One region of the Serratia sp. LTN-2 genome, then DNA from elsewhere that is predicted to be linked to it. Evidence: predicted binding sites of a transcription regulator. Region 1 holds the regulator's gene; the other holds the start of a gene.
The links. The regulator PhoB, encoded in region 1, activates phosphate uptake and scavenging genes when phosphate is short. The targets are predictions, from matches to a motif close to CTGTCATAAAACTGNCNNAT.

Region 1 (4,000 bases):
GGTGAAGCTGTGGGGCGGCCTCGGCCTGCTCGCGCTGGGCGTTTTCCAACCGTTGCCGCCCCTCGTTTTGCTGTTGCCGGAATCGCTGCCATTGTTGTAACCAGCTCAGCGCCTGTTGCTGTTGCCGGGTTTGCTCGCCGAGAGCGCTTTCCTGCTCGCTCAGCGCCGTCAGCTGTTCGGCCAGGGAGTGGCGCTGTTCGTCGTTCAGCAGCTCGATACCGCTGGCGCGCTGATGCAGCCCATCCAGATCGGTTTTGGCCTGTTTGTGGGATTCGAACACCTGTTCGGACAATCGCCCGTAGATTTCGGTGCCGGTCAGTTCTTCCAACAGCTCGGCGCGATCGTTGGCGTCGGCGTTGAGGAAGGCGGCGAACTGCCCCTGAGACAGCATCATCGACTTGGTGAAGCGGCCGAAGTCCAGCCCGGTGATGGCGGCGGTGATCTCCAGCTTGTCGCGCACTTTGTCCGCCAGGATCTTGCCGTCTTCGCGGCGCGCCAGTTCGACTTTCGGCGCCTGCAGGTTGCCGTCCGGCGCGTTTTTGGCGCGGCGCTGACTCCAGAAGGCGCGATAGCCGACGCCCTTGACCTCGAACTCGACTTCCGCCAACGATTCGGCGGTATGGCGGGTCATCAGTTCATTCTGGCTTGGCGTGACGTTGAGGCGCGGCGTCTGGTGGTATAGCGCCAGGCAGATGGCGTCCAGCAGGGTGGTTTTGCCCGCGCCGGTCGGGCCGGTAATGGCGAACAGACCGTTGCTGGCGAACGGCTCGGCGGTGAAGTCAATCTTCCATTCGCCCTGCAGCGAGTTGAGGTTTTTTAAGCGCAGGCTGAGGATTTTCATGGGTTGTTCTCCTCGGCGTTGTGCTGCACCGCCTCGACCACCTGGCGGAACATTTGGCGCATCCGCTGTTGGCGCGTTTCGGGCAGCTCAATCTCCTGCGCCAGGCGCCGCTCGAACACTTCATTGACGCTCAGTTCGTTGAGCGTTTCCTTATCCTGCTGTGCGATCGCCTGGCGGCGCTGTTCTTTGCTGCGCCGCAGCAGCACCACTTCCACCGGTAGCTCGTCCGCCAGCAGCTGAATGCGGCGCTGGATGTCGCTGAGGTAGTCCTGCGTCGCCACTTCGATATCCAGCCACACCGGCAGCTCACCGTCATAATCGGCAAACTGCCGCAGCTGCCGTTCGATCTCGGCCAGATCGCCTTTGATCAGCTGCATGGGCTGAAACTGCGGGATCGTTAACGCTTCCACCTGCTGCAAAGCGCCGTCGGCGAAATCGACCATAAAGACGCTTTTGGCTTTGCCCAGTTCATCGAAGCTGAGCGGGATCGGCGAGCCGCTATAGCGAATGTGCTCCGATTTGGCGACGTTCTGCGCGCGGTGGATGTGGCCCAACGCGATATAGTCGGCGGGAGGAAAGGCCTGCGCCGGAAAGGCGTCGAGGGTGCCGATATAGATGTCGCGCACCGAGTCGGAGGTGGTGACGCCGACGGTGGTCAGGTGGCCGGTGGCGACGATCGGCAGCGGCAGGCCCAATTGGTCGCGGCGCTCGCAGGCCGCCTGATACAGCGTTTGGTAATGTTCGGCGATGGCTTCCTGTAACGCCTGCTGTTTCTGCGCGCCGGATTCGCCGGCGCGGCTGGTGAGCAGATCGCGTGGCCGCAAGAACGGGATGGTGCACAGCACCGCGCCCGGCTGGCCGTCGCGCCGGTTCAGCACCAGGATCTGCTGTTCGGGGGCGCCTTGCGCGCTCGCGATCACCGTGGTGTTCAGGCAGGAGAGCAGTTCACGCGATTCGTTCAGCGTCGCCACCGAATCGTGGTTGCCGCCCAGCACCACCAGTTGGCAGCCGGTGTGCTGCAGTTCCACCACGAAGCGGTTGTACAGTTCGCGGGCGTAGCTGGGCGGCGAGCCGGTATCGAACAGATCCCCGGCGACGATCAGCGCATCCACCTGCTGCTGCTCTACCTGTTCGATCAGCCAGTTCAGAAAAGCCTGGTGCTCGGCGGCGCGGCTTTTGGTGAAAAAGTACTGGCCAAGGTGCCAGTCAGAGGTGTGGATCAGGCGCATGACACTCCCGGGTGCAAAGGTAATGGCGATGATTATAAAGGCCGCGGCGCCGGCTGTCCCGGCGCAATGGCGAGGGCAGCGGAATGATTTTTCTTTACTATGGGAAATAATCGCTATGCTTACTGCCTATAACAGCCGCTTTTTTTCATAAAAGTGTCACAAAACTGACGCATAATGGCGCCCGCAAAGTCGCTAACACATTGGCAGGATTGACGATGGCAAGACGCATACTGGTGGTGGAAGACGAAGCGCCGATCCGTGAGATGGTGTGCTTTGTGTTGGAACAGAATGGTTACCAACCGTTGGAAGCCGAGGATTATGACAGCGCCGTGACGCGCCTGTCTGAGCCGTTCCCTGATTTGGTGTTGCTCGATTGGATGCTGCCCGGCGGTTCCGGCATTCAGTTTATCAAGCATATGAAGCGCGAAGCGCTGACCCGCGATATCCCGGTGATGATGTTGACCGCGCGCGGCGAAGAGGAAGACCGGGTGCGCGGCCTGGAAGTGGGGGCGGATGATTACATCACCAAGCCGTTCTCGCCCAAGGAGCTGGTGGCACGCATCAAAGCGGTCATGCGCCGTATTTCACCGATGGCGGTGGAAGAAGTGATTGAAATGCAAGGACTGAGCCTGGATCCGTCCTCCCACCGCGTGATGGCGAACGATCAGGCGCTGGACATGGGGCCGACCGAGTTCAAGCTGCTGCACTTCTTTATGACCCACCCGGAGCGGGTTTATAGCCGCGAGCAGTTGCTTAATCACGTCTGGGGCACTAACGTTTATGTGGAAGACCGTACCGTTGACGTGCATATCCGTCGGCTCCGCAAGGCGTTAGAAACCAGTGGGCATGATAAAATGGTTCAAACCGTTCGGGGCACCGGCTACCGGTTCTCAACGCGCTACTGATCGCGCCGCGCTGGAGAATATGCCGTGTTAGAACGTCTGTCGTGGAAGAGGCTGGCTCTGGAGCTGGCTCTTTTTTGTCTGCCCGCCTTACTGCTGGGGCTGATTTTCGGTTATCTGCCCTGGTTCCTGCTGGCCTCTGCGCTGGCTGCGCTGGTGTGGAATTTCTACAACCAGCTCAAACTCTCCCATTGGCTGTGGATCGACCGCAGCATGACGCCGCCGCCCGGCCGCTGGAGCTGGGAGCCGTTGTTCTATGGCCTGTATCAGATGCAGCAGCGCAACCGCCGCCGCCGCCGCGAGCTGGCGCTGCTGATCAAGCGCTTTCGCAGCGGGGCCGAATCGCTGCCTGACGCGGTGGTGATGACCACCGTCGAAGGCAATATCTTCTGGTGCAACGGTCTGGCGCAGCATCTGCTCGGCTTCCGCTGGCCGGAAGACAACGGCCAGCACATCCTCAACCTGCTGCGTTATCCGGAGTTCAGCCACTATTTGCAACAGCAGGAGTTTTCGCGCCCGCTGACGCTGCAGTTGAACAACGAACATTACGTCGAATTCCGCGTGATGCCCTATTCCGAAGGGCAACTGCTGATGGTGGCGCGCGACGTCACCCAGATGCGCCAGCTGGAAGGGGCGCGGCGCAACTTCTTCGCCAACGTCAGCCATGAGCTGCGCACGCCGTTGACGGTGCTGCAGGGCTACCTGGAAATGATGGGCGACGAAGAGCAGGACGGATCGCTGCGCAGCAAGGCGCTGAGCACCATGCAAGAGCAGACCCGCCGGATGGACGGGCTGGTCAAACAGCTGCTGACGCTGTCGCGCATCGAGGCGGCGCCCAATGTCGACATGAACGAACGGGTGGATATCCCGCTGATGCTGCGGGTGTTGCAGCGCGAGGCGCAATCGCTGAGCGGCGGTAATCACGAGATCGCTTTCCGGGTGAACGAACAGCTCAAAGTGTTCGGCAATGAAGACCAGTTGCGCAGCGCGGTGTCTAACCTGGTATACAACGCGGTCAACCACACGCC
Region 2 (4,000 bases), on a different contig from region 1:
GCACTTTGAGGTTGCCCACGCCGCCCTGCCAGATATTGCGGATGTTCTCCCACAGGTGGCCGCCGGGCACCAGCGTCATCGGCACCTGAAACACCTGTTTGTCGTCCAGCGTGGCGGCGACAAAGGCCACGTACAGCGGGAACAGCACCACCAGCACGCCGATAATCAGCATCACATGGCTGAAGATGTCCAGCCCGCGTCGATTCTCAATCATTGGTAGCGCACCTTACGTTCAACGAAGCGGAACTGGATCACCGTCAGGCCGATCACCAGCAGCATCAGGATCACCGACTGCGCGGCGGAGCTGGAGAGATCCAATCCGGCGAAGCCTTCGCGGTAGATCTTGTAGATCAACGTGGTGGTGGACTGCACCGGCCCGCCGCCGGTGGCGGCGTCGATCACCGGGAAGGTATCGAAGAAGGCGTACACCAGATTGACCACCAGCAGGAAGAAGCTCACCGGCGCGATCAGCGGCAGCACCAGATGGAAGAAGCGGCGTACCGGGCCGGCGCCGTCGATGGCGGCCGCCTCCACCAGCGAACGCGGGATCGACTGCAACGCGGCGAGGAAAAACAGGAAGTTATAGCTTATCTGCTGCCATACCGAGGCCAGCACCACCAGGAACATCGCCTGGCCGCTGTTTTGCGCATGGTTCCAGTTATAGCCCAGCCCATTGAGGAAGTGAGTGATCAACCCGAGACCGGGGTTGAACAGAAAGATCCACAGCACCGCCGCCACTGCCGGCGCCACCGCATAGGGCAGGATCATCAGCGTGCGGTAGAGGCGGCTGCCGCGCAGCACGTAGTCCACCAGCGCGGCGAAAAACAGCGAGACCGCCAGCCCGATGCCCGCCACCAGGAAGCTGAAGATCAGCGTGGTGTAGAACGAGTCGAGGTAGTAAGGATCCTGGAACAGCTGCTTAAAGTTATCCAGCCCGACAAACTGGCTGGACAGGCCGAACGGATCGAGACTCTGCACCGAATACCACAGCGCCTCGCCGGCGGGCCATAAAAAGAACACGGCGGTAATCAGCAGCTGCGGCAGCACTAATGCATAGGGCAACCAGCTGCAGCCGAAACCGGGACGGGAAGATGACATAGACGTTAAACCATTAATCGGGTGCGGGAGGATCGGCGTGAAGATGCGAGCCCGGTCTACCGGGCCCGCGACACAGGATTACTTGGTCGACGCTTCGAAACGGCGCAGCAGCACGTCACCGCGCTGCACGGCGGCGTCCAGCGCCTGCTGAGGCGTTTTCTTGCCGGTCCACACGCCTTCCAGCTCCTCATCCACCACGCTGCGGATCTGCGGCATGTTGCCCAGGCGCAGCCCCTTGGTGAACGGCAATGGCGGCTTGTTCAGCATCTGGCGAGTGGCGACGTCGGCGCCCGGGTTCTTGTCGTAGAAGCCCTGCTGCTTGGTCAGATCGTAAGCCGCGGTGGTGATCGGCAGATAGCCGGTCTTCTGGTGCCATTCGGCGGCGATTTCCGGCTGCGCCAGGTACTGCAGGAACTCGGCCACGCCCTTGTAGGTGGCGGCGTCTTTGCCGTTCATCACCCACAGACTGGCCCCGCCGATGATGGCGTTCTGCGGCGCGTTTTTCGCGTCGGCATCGTAAGGCATCATGCCGACGCCGTAGTTGAATTTAGCGTAGTGCTTGATGTCCGCCAGCGAACCGGAAGAGGCGGTGGTGATGGCGCAATCGCCGTTGTAGAACTTCTCGGTGGATTCGTCTTTGCGGCCGAAGTAGGTGAAATCACCCTTCTTGTTCATCGCTTCGAGCAGCTCGATATGCTTGACCTGCAGCGGCTTGTTGAACTCCAGCTTGGCGTTGGTACCGCCGAAACCGTTGTTTTCACTGGCGAACGGCACGCCGTGCCAGGCGCTGAAGTTCTCCAGTTGGATCCAGCCCTGCCAGCCGCTGGCGTAGCCGCATTTCATGCCGGCCGCGCGCAGCTTGGCAGTATCCGCCGCCAGTTCCTGCCAGGTTTTCGGCGGCTGATCCGGGTTCAGGCCGGCCTTCTTGAAGGCGTCTTTGTTGTAGTACAGCACCGGCGTGGAGCTGTTGAACGGCTGCGACAGCAGATGGCCGCTCTTGTTGTCGGTGTAATAGCCGGCCACCGTCGGCACGAACACCGACTCGTCGAAGTTGATGCCGGCCTCTTTGAACACTTCGTAGACTGGCTTGATGGCCTTGCTGGCCATCATGGTGGCGGTGCCCACCTCGTAAACCTGCAGGATCGCCGGCGCCTTGCCGGAGCGGTAAGCGGCGATGCCCGCCGCCAGGCTCTGTTCGTAGTTGCCTTTATAAACCGGCACAATCTTGACGTCGCTGTGCGACTGGTTGAAGCGCTCCGCCAGGGAATCCACTTCCTTACCCAGTTCGCCTTCCATCGAATGCCAGAACGGGATCTCGGTCGCCGCCAGTGCCTGAGTGCTGACCGCCAGGGTCAACGCGACGCACAGCGTGGTTTTGCGAATAGCGTAGGTGAGCATGCCTAACTCCTGAAAAAAGCTGGTGTAAAAGCGCGTGAGCGAAAAGAATCAATTCTTGATGAGGGAGTGCCCCCTATAGCTTTCGAGTTGCAGCCAGGCGGCAACCTGCTGGCACCCTGGAGCTTAGCTAACTAAGTGACAGGGGGGCAGCCGGGCAGCCAACAACGCTGCGGCTCGAAAGATGACGGGGGATAACATGCCATGCTCGGATGACAGAAAAATAACCGTTACATGACAGCCACATGACGGCAAGGTGAAGTGAAGATGGCGGTTTGATGTCGGCGGCGGGCATGTGCTCCGCCGCCGCGAGGATTACAGCGAACGGCGCAGACGCGCCACCGCTTCCTGCATCTGTTGCTCGGTGGCGGTGGCGAACGACAGGCGGAAGGTCGAACGATCCGGATTGTCGGAGAAGAAGTATTCCCCCGGCACGAACACCACGCCCTGCTGCAGGGTGGCGTTCAGCCATTCGGTGGCGTTGAACGGCTGGCGGAAACGCGCCCACAGGAACATGCCGCCCTTCGGCTTATCGAAGGTGATGTAGTCGCCCAGTTCCTGTTCCACCAAACCGGCCAGGATCTCGCCCTTCTGTTTGTAGGCGGCGCGGATCTTGTCGATCTGCGCCGGCAGGCGGCCCAAACCGAGGTAGCACTCGACGATGCTCTGCGACAGCGCGCTGGCGTGCAGATCCGCCGCCTGTTTGATGATCGCCACTTTATGCAGCAGGAACGGCGGCAGGATCGCCCAGCCCAACCGCAGGCCCGGCGCCAGGATCTTGGAGAAGGTCGAGGTATAGATGATGTGGTCGGTGTTGCCCAGCACCCGCTGCGACACCTGATGCAGCGTCGGGTGGCGCTCTTCGGTGAAGCGCAGCTCGCCGTACGGATCGTCTTCGATGATCAGGAAGTTATGTTCGGCGGCCAGCTTCACCAGCAGTTCGCGGCGCGCGGCGCTCAGGGTGATGCCGCTGGGGTTGCCGAAGTTCGGCACCACATACACGCCCTTGATGCGCTGGGTTTTCAGCAGCTCGGCCAACTCTTCCACCACCATGCCGTCGCTGTCGGACGAAACCGACATGATGTTGGCCTCCGCCAGTTCCAGCGTTTGCAGCGCCGCCAGGTAGGTCGGGCGCTCCACCACGAATACGTCGCCCGGGTTGACGATGGCGCGCATCACCAAATCCAATGCCTGCTGAGAGCCGGCGGTGACCATCACCTCTTCCGCGCGAGCGGTGACGCCGCGCTCGGCGCACAGCGCGCAGATGCGCTCACGCAGCAGCGGGCTGCCCTCGGTCAAGCCATACTGGAACGCGCTTTTCGGCTGTTCGGTGATCGCCTGCTGCGTGGCGATGCTCAATCCTTCGAAATCGAACAGCGCATCAGAGGGGATGCCGCCCGCCAGCGAAATGACGTGTTCCATCTTGCTGTGCTTAAGCAATTCACGGATGGCCGAACTTTTTACGTTAACGATGCGCTGCGCGAGTAACCCTTCTGTCTTCATTTCT

Region 2: ugpB (sn-glycerol-3-phosphate ABC transporter substrate-binding protein UgpB) is a predicted target of PhoB. The motif match lies at 2,715-2,734, and genes of this name have one in related genera.

What each region holds. Positions count from the first base shown of each region.
Region 1 covers NZ_JCAXDO010000004.1:144,572-148,571, forward strand. The annotation lists gene sbcC (exonuclease subunit SbcC) at 1-841, opposite strand, end outside; gene sbcD (exonuclease subunit SbcD) at 838-2,070, opposite strand; gene phoB (phosphate response regulator transcription factor PhoB) at 2,286-2,975, shown strand; gene phoR (phosphate regulon sensor histidine kinase PhoR) at 3,000-4,000, shown strand, end outside.
Region 2 covers NZ_JCAXDO010000006.1:248,721-252,720, reverse strand. The annotation lists gene ugpE (sn-glycerol-3-phosphate ABC transporter permease UgpE) at 1-214, opposite strand, end outside; gene ugpA (sn-glycerol-3-phosphate ABC transporter permease UgpA) at 211-1,098, opposite strand; gene ugpB (sn-glycerol-3-phosphate ABC transporter substrate-binding protein UgpB) at 1,177-2,496, opposite strand; gene AC6BYQ_RS14665 (aminotransferase-like domain-containing protein) at 2,809-3,996, opposite strand.